Variovorax sp. PBL-E5: one gene and its partner. The protein of the gene in region 1 interacts with the protein of each later gene in a pairwise test. Links are inferred from orthologs where the notes say so. Each region holds a gene or a part of one and is shown on either strand. Other genes may lie near its edges. The genes, in order: ftsH and hflC.

Region 1 (3,233 bases):
ACAGCTGGTGATCGATCTGGGCTCGACGCCGGGCGCCTGGAGCCAGTATGTGCGGCGCAGGCTGTCGCCGACGGGTGCGGCGGTCGGCGAACTCGCGGGCACGATCATCGCGCTGGACATGCTGCCGATGGAGCCGATCGAGGGCGTGCTTTTTCTTCAGGGCGATTTCCGCGAGGCCGAGGTGCTGGAGCGGCTCGAGCGCGCCATGGGTGGCCGGCTCGCCGATGTGGTGGTTTCCGACATGGCGCCCAACCTCTCGGGCATCGAATCGGCCGACGCGGCACGCATCGCGCACCTGGTGGAGCTTGCGATCGACTTTGCGCAGCACCACATGAAGCCTGAAGGCGCACTGGTCGCCAAGCTGTTCCATGGCAGCGGCTACAGCGAGCTGACGAAGCTTTTCAAGGACAACTTCCGCGTCGTCAAGCCGATGAAGCCCAAGGCCTCGCGCGACAAATCGTCCGAGACCTTCATGGTGGGCATGGGAATCAAAAGGGCGGATACGAATTGATACGCCGGCGCGATTTCGCCAATTCGGCCTAAAACCGCTCGGCCCCTATGGCCGCTCACGGAAAATTGCCACGTTTCGCAGGTTGAAAAGCCTAAAATGGGTGCCAATTGCGTGCCCTCAGCGCGTTTTCTTTTTTCGATGCAACGCGCCTTCGACTGGAGCTTCGTTTGAACAATCAGTGGTTTTCCAAGGTTGCCGTCTGGCTCGTCATTGCGATGGTGTTGTTCACTGTGTTCAAGCAGTTCGACACTCGCGGGACGGCCGGTGCAGGCAATATCGGCTACTCCGACTTCCTCGAGGAAGTCCGCGGCAACCGCATCAAGAGCGCCACGATCCAGGAAGGTCAGAGCGGCAGCGAGATCGTCGCCATCACCACCGACGACCGCAAGATCCGCACGACCGCCACCTACCTCGATCGCGGCCTGATCGGCGACCTGATCGCCAACAACGTCAAGTTCGACGTCAAGCCGCGCGAAGAAGGTTCGCTGCTCATGACGCTGCTGGTGAGTTGGGGGCCGATGCTGCTGTTGATCGGCGTCTGGGTCTATTTCATGCGACAGATGCAGGGGGGCGGCAAGGGAGGCGCCTTCAGTTTCGGCAAGAGCAAGGCACGCATGCTCGACGAGAACAACAACCAGGTCACCTTCGCCGACGTCGCGGGCTGCGACGAGGCCAAGGAAGAAGTCAAGGAGGTCGTCGACTTCCTGAAGGACCCGGCCAAGTTCCAGAAGCTCGGTGGCCGCATCCCGCGCGGCCTGCTGCTGGTCGGGCCGCCCGGTACCGGCAAGACCCTGTTGGCCAAGGGCATTGCCGGTGAAGCCAAGGTGCCGTTCTTCTCGATCTCGGGCTCGGACTTCGTCGAGATGTTCGTCGGCGTCGGCGCGGCACGCGTGCGCGACATGTTCGAGAACGCCAAGAAGAACGCGCCCTGCATCATCTTCATCGACGAAATCGATGCCGTCGGCCGCCAGCGCGGTGCCGGCCTCGGCGGCGGCAACGACGAGCGCGAGCAGACCCTCAACCAGATGCTGGTCGAGATGGACGGCTTCGAGACCAACCTCGGCGTGATCGTGGTCGCTGCGACCAACCGGCCCGACATTCTCGACGCTGCGCTGCTGCGCCCGGGCCGTTTCGACCGCCAGGTCTACGTGACGCTCCCCGACATCCGCGGCCGCGAGCAGATCCTCAACGTGCACATGCGCAAGGTGCCGCTCGGCCAGGACGTCAACCCGAGCATCATCGCGCGCGGCACGCCCGGCATGTCGGGCGCCGACCTGGCCAACCTGTGCAACGAGGCCGCACTGATGGCCGCCCGCCGCAATGCGCGCGTGGTCGAGATGCAGGACTTCGAGAAGGCCAAGGACAAGATCTTCATGGGCCCCGAGCGCAAGAGCATGGTCATGCCCGAGGAAGAGCGCCGCAACACGGCCTACCACGAATCCGGCCATGCGCTGATCGGCAAGCTCCTGCCCAAGTGCGACCCGGTCCACAAGGTCACGATCATCCCGCGCGGCCGGGCACTGGGCGTGACGATGAGCCTGCCTGCGCAGGACCGCTACAGCTACGACCGCGAATACATGCTCAACCAGATCAGCATGTTGTTCGGCGGCCGCATCGCCGAGGAAGTGTTCATGCACCAGATGACCACCGGTGCCAGCAACGACTTCGAGCGCGCCACGCAGATCGCGCGCGACATGGTGATGCGCTATGGCATGACCGAATCGCTGGGCCCGATGGTCTACGCCGAGAACGAGGGCGAAGTGTTCCTCGGCCGCTCGGTCACCAAGACCACCAACATGAGCGAATCGACCATGCAGAAGGTCGATGCCGAGGTGCGCCGCATCATCGACGAGCAGTACGCCCTGGCGCGCCGCCTGATCGAGGAGAACAGCGACAAGATGCACGCGATGGCGAAGGCGCTGCTCGAATGGGAAACCATCGATTCCGAGCAACTCGACGACATCATGGCCGGCCGCGCACCGCGCCCGCCCAAGGACTGGGCCCCGCGCATCCCGCCGTCGGGCAGTGGCGGTGGCAGCGGCGGCACGCCGGCGGTGAACCCGGATCCTGCACCCACCGCAGCCTGACCGAGCATGTTGCGCTGGCGATCGACGGGGCCTCGGGCCCCGTTTTTTCATGGGGCCGCTTCGGCATGACGGCAGTCTGGCGTACCACGCGCTTCGCGATCGACCTCGCGCAGCCGCGCGTGATGGGCATCGTCAACGTCACGCCGGATTCCTTCTCCGATGGCGGCGCGCATGCCTCGACCGAGGCGGCCGTGCGGCATTGCGTGCGGCTGGTGGAGGAGGGTGCCGACATTCTCGACATCGGCGGCGAGTCGACCCGACCGGGCAGTCCGGCCGTTCCGCTGGAACAGGAGCTGGCGCGCGTGCTGCCGGTGTTGCGCGAGGCGCTCAAACTCGGGGTCCCGGTCTCGGTCGATACCTCCAAGCCCGAAGTGATACGCGCCGTGCTCGAGCTCGGCGCCGACATCGTCAACGACATCTGGGCTTTGCGCAGGCCGGGCGCGCGCGAAGCGGTGGCACAGCACCCGTCGTGCGGTATCTGCCTGATGCACATGCACCGCGACCCCCAGACCATGCAGACGGCGCCGATGGAGGGCGACGCAGTGCCCGCGGTACGCTCGTTCCTGGCGCAGCACGCGCAGGCGCTGGTGGCGCTCGGCGTCGACGCGGCGCGCATCGTGGTCGATCCCGGCATC
Region 2 (3,191 bases), 470 kb from region 1 along the record:
CGGCAATGGCGGCGGTGGTGGCGGTCTCAAGCCCGACATGAAGAATGCGGGCTTCGGCGTGGGCCTGGTCATCGCGGTGGCGATCCTGATCTGGCTGGGCACCGGGTTCTTCATCGTCAACGAAGGACAGCAGGCCGTCATCACCCAGTTCGGTCGCTACAAGGCGACCGTGGGCGCGGGCTTCAACTGGCGTCTGCCTTATCCGATCCAGCGCCATGAACTCGTGGTCGTGACGCAGATCCGCTCCACCGACGTGGGCCGTGACGCCATCGTGCGTTCGACCGGCCTGCGCGAGTCGGCCATGCTGACCGAGGACGAGAACATCGTCGAGATCAAGTTCGCCGTGCAATACCGCCTGAGCGATGCGCGCGCCTACCTGTACGAGAGCAAGAACCCCGCCGACACGGTGGTGCAGGTGGCCGAGACGGCCGTGCGCGAAGTGGTCGGCAAGATGAAGATGGATGCCGCCCTCGCCGAGGAGCGCGACCAGATCGCGCCGCGCGTGCGCACGCTGATGCAGACCATCCTCGACCGCTACAAGGTCGGCGTCGAGATCGTCGGCATCAACCTGCAGCAGGGCGGCGTGCGGCCGCCCGAGCAGGTGCAGGCTGCCTTCGACGACGTGCTCAAGGCCGGCCAGGAGCGCGAGCGCACCAAGAACGAAGCCCAGGCCTATGCGAACGACGTGGTGCCGCGCGCCACCGGCACCGCATCGCGGCTCAAGGAAGAATCCGAGGCGTACAAGGCGCGGATCATTGCGCAGGCGCAGGGCGACGCACAGCGCTTCGGCTCCGTGCTCGCGGAATACCAGAAGGCGCCGCAAGTCACGCGCGATCGCATGTACACCGATGCGATGCAGCAGATCTACGCCAGCACGACCAAGGTGCTGATCGATTCCAAGCAGGGCTCGAACCTGCTCTACCTGCCGCTCGACAAGCTGATCCAGCAGGCCGCGCAGAACGCGCCCGCCACGCCGGTCGATGCCGCCAGCCCCAACGTGGCCGGCACGGCGCCTTCGCAGTCGTCGGTCATTCCGGTCGCACCTCCTTCTTCCGTGGGCGATGCGCGCGCACGCGACGGCCGCTCACGCGACCGCGATGTCCGCTGATGCGCCGAGGAACACATTCATGAACAGAATCGGATTCATCGCCACGTCGATCCTCGTGCTGCTTGTGCTGCTGAGCTCGACGGTCTTCGTCGTCGACCAGCGCCAGTTCGGCGTGGTCTATGCGCTCGGACAGATCAAGGAAGTGATCACCGAGCCGGGCCTGAACTTCAAGCTGCCGCCGCCGTTCCAGAACGTGTCGTACATCGACAAGCGCCTGCTCACGCTGTCGAGCATCGATCCCGAACCGATGCTCACGGCGGAGAAGCAGCGCGTGGTGATCGACTGGTACGTGCGCTGGCGCATCAGCAATCCGTCGGAATACATCCGCAACGTCGGCCTCGACGAGAACGCGGGCGCGATGCAACTCAACCGCGTGGTGCGCAACGCGTTCCAGGAAAACATCAACAAGCGCACCGTGCGCGATCTGATCTCGGTGCGCCGCGAGCAGCTGATGGCCGACGTGCAGCGCGAGGTGCTGTCGGTCGTGAAGGGTGCCAAGCCCTGGGGCGTGGACGTCATCGATGTGCGCATCACGCGCGTCGACTACGTCGAAGCGATCACCGAATCGGTCTACCGCCGCATGGAGGCCGAGCGCAAGCGCGTGGCCAACGAACTGCGTTCGACCGGCGTCGCCGAGGGCGAGAAGATCCGCGCCGACGCCGACCGCCAGCGCGAGGTGATCGTCGCCAACGCCTACCGCGACGCGCAGAAGATCAAGGGCGAGGGCGATGCCAAGGCTGCTTCGACCTACGCCGACGCCTTCGGCCGCGATCCACAGTTCGCGCTGTTCTACCGCAGCCTCGATGCCTACAAGCAGAGCTTCAACAAGAAGAGCGACGTCATGGTGCTGGATCCTTCGTCGGATTTCTTCCGCGCCATGCGCAGTTCGGGATCGACGACGGCGCCAAGCACCACGGCCGCGCCGCCGCGCCGCTGACGACGGTCGGGTGTGAGCAGCGATACTTTCTGGAGCGCCATCGCGCTCGTGCTGGTGATCGAGGGCCTGTTGCCGCTGGTCTCGCCGGGCCGCTGGCGGCGCGCCTTCAGCCAGTTGCTGCAGCTGCGGGACGGGCAGTTGCGCTTCTTCGGTCTCTGCAGCATTGTCCTTGGCCTGTTGCTGCTCTGGATTTCGGGGTGACGCGGCCCGGTAGAATCCCGGTTTGACCACGCCCCCGACTCCCATGTCCGCCTGGGTCCTCCCGGATCACATTGCCGATGTGCTGCCTTCCGAGGCGCGCCACATCGAAGAACTTCGACGCCAGCTGCTCGACACCGCCCGTGGCTACGGCTACGAGCTGGTGATGCCGCCGCTGCTGGAGCACCTGGAATCCCTTCTGTCCGGCACCGGCGAGGCGCTGGACCTGCAGACCTTCAAGCTGGTCGACCAGCTCTCCGGGCGCAGCCTCGGATTGCGCGCCGACACCACGCCCCAGGTCGCGCGCATCGATGCGCACCTGCTCAATCGCCGCGGCGTCACCCGGCTTTGCTATTGCGGCCCGGTCGTGCACACGCGGCCCGACCGCCCGCACGCGACCCGTGAGCCGCTTCAGTTCGGCGCCGAGATCTATGGTCATGCCGGGCTCGAGGCCGATACCGAAACCCTGCGGCTCGCGCTCGATTGCCTGCGCGCGGCCGGCGTGGGCGGCAGTGGGTCGGCCACCGTCATCGTCGATCTGGCCCATGCCCGCATCGTGCGCGCGCTGCTCGCGGATGTGCCGGCCGACGCGGCCGCGATCGCCCGCGTGCACGCTGCGCTCGCCGCCAAGGATGCCAGTGCGCTGCGCGAATTCACCGCCGATTTCTCCGCGCCTTCTCGCGAGGGGCTGCTTGCGCTGGTGCAGCTGTACGGCGACGCCGCGGTGCTCGACGAGGCGGGCAGGGCCCTCCCCGCCACGGCCGCCATCGGCGAGGCGCTCGCGGACCTGAAGCGCCTCGCCGCGCGCCTGGAGGGCGCCCGCGTCAGTTTCGACCTGGCCGACCTGCGCGGCTATGCGTACTACAGCGGCATGCGCTTCGGCATCTACGCCGACGGTGCCAGCGACGCGCTGGTGCGCGGCGGGCGCTACGACGAAGTCGGCGCCGT

The links.
Region 2: the proteins of ftsH (region 1) and hflC interact in binary tests that used the Escherichia coli proteins (3 or more experiments, as listed by UniProt). The link is inferred for Variovorax sp. PBL-E5 from one-to-one orthologs.

The regions. Positions count from the first base shown.
Region 1 is NZ_LR594671.1:2,557,160-2,560,392, forward strand. Bases 224-3,138 are described here. They hold ftsH (ATP-dependent zinc metalloprotease FtsH), read left to right. Parts: upstream 224-678; coding sequence 679-2,598; downstream 2,599-3,138. Other genes in these bases: WDLP6_RS12460 (RlmE family RNA methyltransferase), read left to right, coding at 224-511; folP (dihydropteroate synthase), read left to right, coding at 2,664-3,138. In the rest of the region: more of WDLP6_RS12460, read left to right, coding at 1-223; more of folP, read left to right, coding at 3,139-3,233. UniProt on the Escherichia coli protein: Acts as a processive, ATP-dependent zinc metallopeptidase for both cytoplasmic and membrane proteins. Plays a role in the quality control of integral membrane proteins.
Region 2 is NZ_LR594671.1:2,088,504-2,091,694, forward strand. Bases 214-3,086 are described here. They hold hflC (protease modulator HflC), read left to right. Parts: upstream 214-1,127; coding sequence 1,128-2,045; downstream 2,046-3,086. Other genes in these bases: hflK (FtsH protease activity modulator HflK), read left to right, coding at 214-1,108; WDLP6_RS10225 (DUF2065 domain-containing protein), read left to right, coding at 2,058-2,246; WDLP6_RS10230 (ATP phosphoribosyltransferase regulatory subunit), read left to right, coding at 2,290-3,086. Also shown: more of hflK, read left to right, coding at 1-213; more of WDLP6_RS10230, read left to right, coding at 3,087-3,191.